DNA from 2 places in the Salinivibrio sp. VYel1 genome. Region 1 is predicted to be linked to the other one. Evidence: riboswitches for the same ligand, from Rfam matches in the RefSeq annotation. Region 1 holds a riboswitch; the other holds the start of a gene.

Region 1 (3,510 bases):
GGTTGAGACAAGCGCCCCGCCAATAGCATAAGGGAGCTGGGTGGCGACGTGGTCAATATGTCCACATCGTGCCCCTGTTGAAGACAAGATAGTGGTATCAGAAATTGGTGAACAATGATCGCCAAATACCGCCCCCGCCAATACTGCTGAGAGCATAGGTAGCATCAGAGCAATCTCTGTCGCCGCGGCAAGATCGCCTGCGATAGGAAGCATAATACCGAACGTCCCCCACGACGTCCCTGTTGCAAAGGCCATCACTGCCGCCAACAAGAAGAGCACCACAGGCAAGAGTTGCGCCGGTAAGTTCCCCTCAACTAAAGACGACAAATATTTGCCTGTTTGTAGGTCACCAATAATATGGCCAATTGACCAAGCAAATAACAGAATGAGGATCGCGCCAAACATAGACTTTGCGCCCACCCAAAGGGTTTTCGCAATATCTGATACCGCAATACCTTGTTTACCTGTCATCACTAAGGACACAGCTAAACCCGCCAGTCCACCCCACAGCAATGACATGCCGACATCGGTATTTTCAAACGCGCCGAGGAGAGAAAAGGATTGTGCATCAGCGGCCAAGGCCTGCCCGCCGGTATATAGCATCGCTCCCACCGTCGCCACGACTAGCATAATAATGGGGGCGACCAAATCAGCCACGCTGCCTTTATCACTTTCTTCAATCCCTAAGTCATCGCAGATATCAGCGCAGTTTTCACTTTCATCGCCCAATCGACTGCCTTTTTTCGCCTGATATTCAAACTGACGCATCGGGCCAATATCCAGTTGAAACCAAACCACCGCAAACACTAAGAGCAAGGCAAAAATGGCGTAAAAGTTCATCGGGATCATGGTGACAAATGCCCCTAGAGCCGTGTAATCCGTCACACCATGCGCCACTAAAATCGAGCCAATCACGGTAATGATATAGGCTCCCCAGCTTGATGCTGGCGTGATCACACACATAGGGGCTGCCGTGGAGTCAAGGATGTAAGCCAGTTTCGCTCGAGAGACGTGAAATCTATCTGTCACGGGGCGAGAAACGGCGCCCACCGCTAAGCTGTTGAAATAATCATCGACAAATATAAATACGCCGAGAAAAGCGGCGAGCAGTTTCGCCCCACGTTTACTCTTGATCCGGCTTTGCGCCCAATTGGCGAACGCGCGTGTCCCTCCAGAAAGAGACAGGAGCGCAGTGATCATACCGAGTAAAATAAGAAACGCGAGAATACTTAAATTCCAGCTATTTAAGCCTCCATCAGCAATAAATAGCCCAGTGATTACCTCAAGTAAGTACTGTCCAGAAGAGAGGAAAGAAAAATCGGTCAGTAATACAGTACCCAGTACGATTCCCATGCCCAACGACAATAAAACCCGTCGTGTGGCAATCGCGAGGCCTAGCGCCAATAAAGGGGGAAGCAGTGATAAAGCGGATGAAGAAAAATCTGTTAAGTTCATGATCTCAGTGTCAACCAGGTGGTTGGAGATCTACTGCAGAAATGAAGACGGTAAGGTGTGGTATCACACGGCAAACAACTTGCCTCCTACATACAGTAGCGCTCCATAGTGTATTTCCAAGTACTATGGCAGTGCTGCCCCTATTCGGTAACAGCCCCAGCTCAATCGGTGTGATGACCTGATTGGCTTCGGCGTTGTTTCCTTTTATGCGCTCTCATCGGTATCACCCTCTTGCGCACGACTTATAAACAACGCACCTCTACGTTAAGCGTGGTGCATTCTACACAACGTGTTTACTATCGCAACTATTTATGGTTGAAAAAACGTCGATTAACCCCCACCTTACTCGATGCCAATAAAATGCGTCTTATCTTCTATTTTTTTAGACATCTGTTTCAAAAAAGACAATAGAATTAAAGTCAAATTTGCGGTTAACTTGCAATTAATGAACAATATGGCGTATTAATATAGGTCATATTGTATATTTCAATTATACTGCTATCATTCTTTCAATTAACATATAAATCAAATAGGAACCAATAATGTCTGATGCAATGAAAGCCTTACTCAATTTGCGTAGCTTACGCGCAGTTGCAAAAGAGATGTCTACTGAGCAACTGAACGAAGCCTTAGAAAAATTACAAACGGTTGTTGAAGAGCGCAAAGAAATCGATCGCCAAGCTGAAGCGCAAGAAAAAGAGCGCTTAGAGAAGTTAGAAAAATACCGTGCTATGTTAGAAGCCGACGGTATTGACCCAGAAGAAATCGTGGCATTGTTAGGTGGTGCTTCCAAGAGCAAAGCATCGGGTAAACGCGCGACTCGTCCAGCAAAATATCAATATACGGGCGAAGATGGCTCACAAAAAACCTGGACAGGCCAAGGTCGTATGCCGAAAGTGATTCGCGAAGCGATTGAGAGCGGTGCGGCTAAGCAGGAAGATTTCCTCATCCCAGGCCAAGAAGCCTAAGTCCATATTCCCGCATAAAAAAAGAGGCGCTCAGCCTCTTTTTTTTATCCCTTAACCAAATTTAATTCTGTCTGCCAAATGGCTCACCGCTAACGCAAAGTAGTGCGAGCGATTCCATTTCAATAAACTCTGATAATTATTATAAACAAGATAAGCCCTGCCTTTACCATCATCAGGCTGAATCAACCACGCATTGATATCGACGGCGGGTAGCGCCTGACCATTCAAACGGCGCACACCACGCGTCTGCCAGGCACTCAATGAGTGTGCTTTATCACTGTCGGTGCCAAGCAAAGTACGATCTATTCCTGCAGGTAGCTGTACTTGCCGCCCCCATGTATAAGTATCATCCCACCCGGCTTTTTTTAAGTAATTCGCAGCAGACGCAAAAACATCGGCTTCTGTTTGCCAAATGTCTTTCTTACCATCTTGATTGCCATCGACCGCGTAATTAATAAACGAGCTTGGCATAAACTGGCATTGGCCCATTGCCCCTGCCCAAGAGCCTTTCATCGCTTCTGGCGCAATGTGCCCTTGCTGTAATATCTTCAGTGCAGCCATGGTCTCTTTACGAAAAAAGGCCTCTCGACGACCATCAAAGGCTAATGTTGATAAAGCTTCAATCACATTATAACTGCCCTGAAGTTTGCCAAAATTACTTTCTACGCCCCATAAAGCCACAATAAAACGCGGCTGAACTTGGTACTGCTCACCGATGGTTTTCAACGTGTCGTAATGTTCACGATACAGTTTTTTCGCTTGGGCGACTTTCCAATCAGGCACAGCACGCGGAATATATTCATCCAGCGTAAGGCGTCGCTCAGGTTGATTTCGATCGGAGCTGACCGCACGCTCGTGGTATTCAACGTCCTTAAACGCACGCTCAAGTAACGCATCACTGATGCCCGCCTCTCGTGCCTCGGCTTTTAAGGTGGTCACATACTGCTCGAATCCGGGCTTGGCCATCACAGGGCTCACCAAAAGTGCCGCCGCGATAGAAGCTGAAATCATACCTTTGCGCATAGTCTTCCTTTTACAGTTTTTCGTTTTTATTACGAATGGCCTGCAATGCCGCATCAGGTGGCGG
Region 2 (3,510 bases), on a different contig from region 1:
CTACCTCCGCTCACTGGACTGATGATCTATCCGGTAAGCGGCACCCAGTGGTTCAATGGGGTATTGTTACTCCTTTGGCTATACTGGCTTGATAACCTCACCAGCAAATATCGCCGCTACCCGGTACTCACTCATGGTTACAGCCAACGTGTAGCCAGTCGCACCGTGATCACTGCCCTCGTCATCACGACACTCGTGTGCCTGTCATCCGTATATTTGGCCAATCGTTATTTGCGCGACTCTTTACTCAGCTCGCAACGCTTTGCCTTATACCAGCAACATCCATGGTGGCAGCAAAAGCTCGCCCACGCACAACAAAGCCGTCACTTTCAGGCTAATTTAGCAACTCTGTCTGACACTGAGCGCCAGCAACATCTTAACCAATTATTGCGCCAAGTCGCACAACGACCACGCTTTGCTGGCTATCAGCATGCCTATCAAGTGGCCCTACAAATCGGTGACCGTCAGCGAGCTCGCGATATCCAGCAAGAAGCGCGTTACTTGTATCCAAACGCGGCGAAGGTATGGACAATCCGCCATACCCTACCGGATCATTCAACGCCCTAGCGCAATGCCTCTTCAAGGGCTTTAAGGCACAGGGCAATGTTCTCATCCCTTGCGCCGTAGCCCATTAAGCCGATTCGCCAGGCTTTACCCGCCAAATCACCGAGGCCAGCGCCAATTTCCAAGTTATAGGTGTGAAGTAAATGCTGGCGCACGGCGGCATCATCCACGCCCTCAGGAATATAAACGGCGTTAAGCTGGGGCAAACGATAAGGTTCATCGACCACAAAGCCAATCCCTAAATTGTCCAATCCCGCTTTCAAACGCTGATGCATGGTATCGTGGCGTTGCCACGCGTTCTCAATCCCTTCGTGATACAGTTTGAGCAGGGCTTCATGTAGGGCATATAAACTATTCACGGGTGCCGTGTGGTGGTAGCTACGTTTGCCGTCGCCGCTCCAATACCCCAGCACCAAACTTTGATCGAGAAACCAGCTTTGCACCTTGTGAGTCCGCGCCTGCATTTTTTCTACTGCACGGGGCGAGAATGTCACTGGCGACAAGCCCGGTACACACGACAAACATTTTTGACTGCCTGAATAGACTGCATCTAATTGCCACTCGTCCACCTTCAACGGCACGCCACCGAGTGAGGTCACCGCATCGACAATAGTGAGGCAGCCGTGTTCACGTGCCAAGGTGGCAAGGGCCTGTGCATCAGAGCAAGCGCCTGTGGACGTCTCCGCGTGGACAAATGCGACTATGCTAGCCTCCGGGTGCGCCTTCAAGGCCGCTTCAACCTTTTCAGGATTAACCGGAGCGCCCCAGGCATCATCAACCATGACCGCATGTGCGCCACAACGCTCCACGTTTTCTCGCATCCGGTCGCCAAACACGCCATTGCGACAGACGATCACTGTGTCGCCAGGCTCCACCAAATTGACAAAACAGGCTTCCATCCCCGCACTCCCGGGGGCAGAGACCGCAATGGTAAACGGATTGTCGGTTTGAAAAGCGTACTGCAGTAGCTGCTTGACCTCATCCATCATGCCAATGAATAAGGGGTCAAGATGCCCCAATGTCGGCTTGCTCAATGATTGCAGCACCGACGGGTAAATGTCAGAGGGCCCTGGCCCCATCAATGTGCGAGCGACGGGTTGAAAAGACTGAATATCGGAAATTGCACGAGCCATCACGAATCCTTGTTGTTGGTACCGAGGCTCACCGTTATAGCATATTTTTTCGCCATCCCCCTAGCCTCTGGCACATGAACTGTGTGATCGCTAGCGGCGATTTATGTTTCTTTTCAGTGCCGATAGGGCGCAATGGCCTCCTTTCCCTCGGTGAAAGCGGGGGCTGGGCAGTGCTCCCCCATCAAGAGCAAAAACACGGTTGACACCCTGCGACCACACCCGTAATGTTAAAACTGTTCATGCGGTCACCAACCCATGACTGAACATGCAGAAGAGGTGCATTTCTCAGGCAGTTATCAGGCGGAGCCCCACTCCTAAGCGTGATAACCAGGGGAGACAATGCCGAGGTGGCGTAAAATCGGGGTCGATACGCTGCCGGCCTTGAAGGCTGAATCCTTCAGGCTGTCACTTGTCATCCATATGGACAGACAGGTGGAGCGCTTCTGGCAGAATGCCTGCCGTTTGCTCTTCCTACCTTGTCGCGGTATTTATCGCGGTCACGATGTGACTTCTGATGTTCCCCACTGACTTTTGAATATATTGAATCAATGAGCACGAGCTCAAAAGGGGAAAAGGACGTGAACCCGTTACCATCAATTTCAGTCGCTAAGTTTGGCGGCACCAGTGTCGGGACGCTAGAGGCGATGCAGAAAAGCGCCGCGGTTATCGAGCAAAACCCGCAAACCCGTTTAATCGTGATCAGTGCGTGCGCCGGAGTGACCAATCATTTAGTCGCGCTCGCAAAAGGGATCAGCGACCCTGACGTGCGCCAAGCCAAGTTGGACGCCATTAATGCCACTCACCAAGCAATATTGCAGCAACTTCCTGATTGCCAAAACACGCAAGCAGCCGTCGAGCACTGGCATCTCGCCATTGCCGAGTATGCCGAAAAAGCGGCCATCATTCCTGACACAGCGCTAACGGATGCGTTAGTTGCCTGCGGCGAGCTGATCTCAACCCATATTTTCACCCATTTGCTCAACAGCCGAGGTATAACCGCTTTGAGAGTAGATGCGCGTGAATTGCTGCGCACCGACAGCCAGTTTGGCTGTGCCCAGCCTGACCCACAACAGACGCGAACACAGTGCCACGACCAATTGCTTCCGCATTTAGCCACACATCGAGTGGTCACCCAAGGGTTTATCGGCGCGGATGCCCACGGACAAACCACCACCTTAGGCCGTGGTGGTAGCGACTACAGTGCAGCACTGTTCGCCGAAGCCGTGGACGCAGAGAGTTTGGCCATTTGGACCGATGTGCCCGGGATTTATACCACCGACCCGCGGATTGCCGAACAAGCGCGCCCAATCAGTGAGATTAGTTTTAGCGAAGCCTCAGAAATGGCCACGTTTGGTGCCAAAATCCTGCACCCGTCCACCTTGCTGCCTGCAGTACGCCAACATATACCAGTGTTTGTCGGGGCCGCGAGAGCGCCTGAGCAAGGCGGCACCTGGATCCGCGAGCACGCGCACTCGGCACCGCTGTTTCGTGCCGTCGCCTTACGACGAAACCAAACCATGGTGACACTAACCAGCTTAAACATGTTCCATGCATATGGTTTTTTGGCCAAAGTATTTGAGGTTTTGGCACGATTTGAAATCTCGGTGGACTTGATCACCACCTCGGAGGTCAGTGTCGCTTTAACCCTTGATCAAACCAACACTCAGGGCGACGCGCCGCAGCTGCCACAAGCGGCTATCGCCGAGCTGACCCAGTTATGTCATGTCGAGATCTGCGAGAACCTGGCGGTGGTAGCGCTGATTGGCAATGATATGAATCATACTGCTGGCGCGACAGCACCGGTGTTCAGTGC

Evidence for each region. Region 1 has a riboswitch for lysine ahead of EHW58_RS03560 (Na+/H+ antiporter NhaC family protein). Riboswitches for the same ligand answer to the same signal wherever they lie in the genome.
Region 2: linked by a shared signal. The riboswitch ahead of lysC (lysine-sensitive aspartokinase 3) and the one ahead of EHW58_RS03560 (Na+/H+ antiporter NhaC family protein) in region 1 are both predicted to bind lysine.

What each region holds. Positions count from the first base shown of each region.
Region 1 covers NZ_RSAM01000002.1:206,316-209,825, reverse strand. The annotation lists gene EHW58_RS03560 (Na+/H+ antiporter NhaC family protein) at 1-1,455, opposite strand, end outside; lysine riboswitch at 1,544-1,725, opposite strand; gene EHW58_RS03555 (H-NS family nucleoid-associated regulatory protein) at 1,998-2,423, shown strand; gene EHW58_RS03550 (lytic transglycosylase domain-containing protein) at 2,475-3,446, opposite strand; gene EHW58_RS03545 (YcgL domain-containing protein) at 3,457-3,510, opposite strand, start outside.
Region 2 covers NZ_RSAM01000014.1:83,033-86,542, forward strand. The annotation lists gene EHW58_RS13305 (Wzy polymerase domain-containing protein) at 1-567, shown strand, start outside; gene EHW58_RS13310 (alanine--glyoxylate aminotransferase family protein) at 564-1,697, opposite strand; lysine riboswitch at 1,961-2,148, shown strand; gene lysC (lysine-sensitive aspartokinase 3) at 2,246-3,510, shown strand, end outside.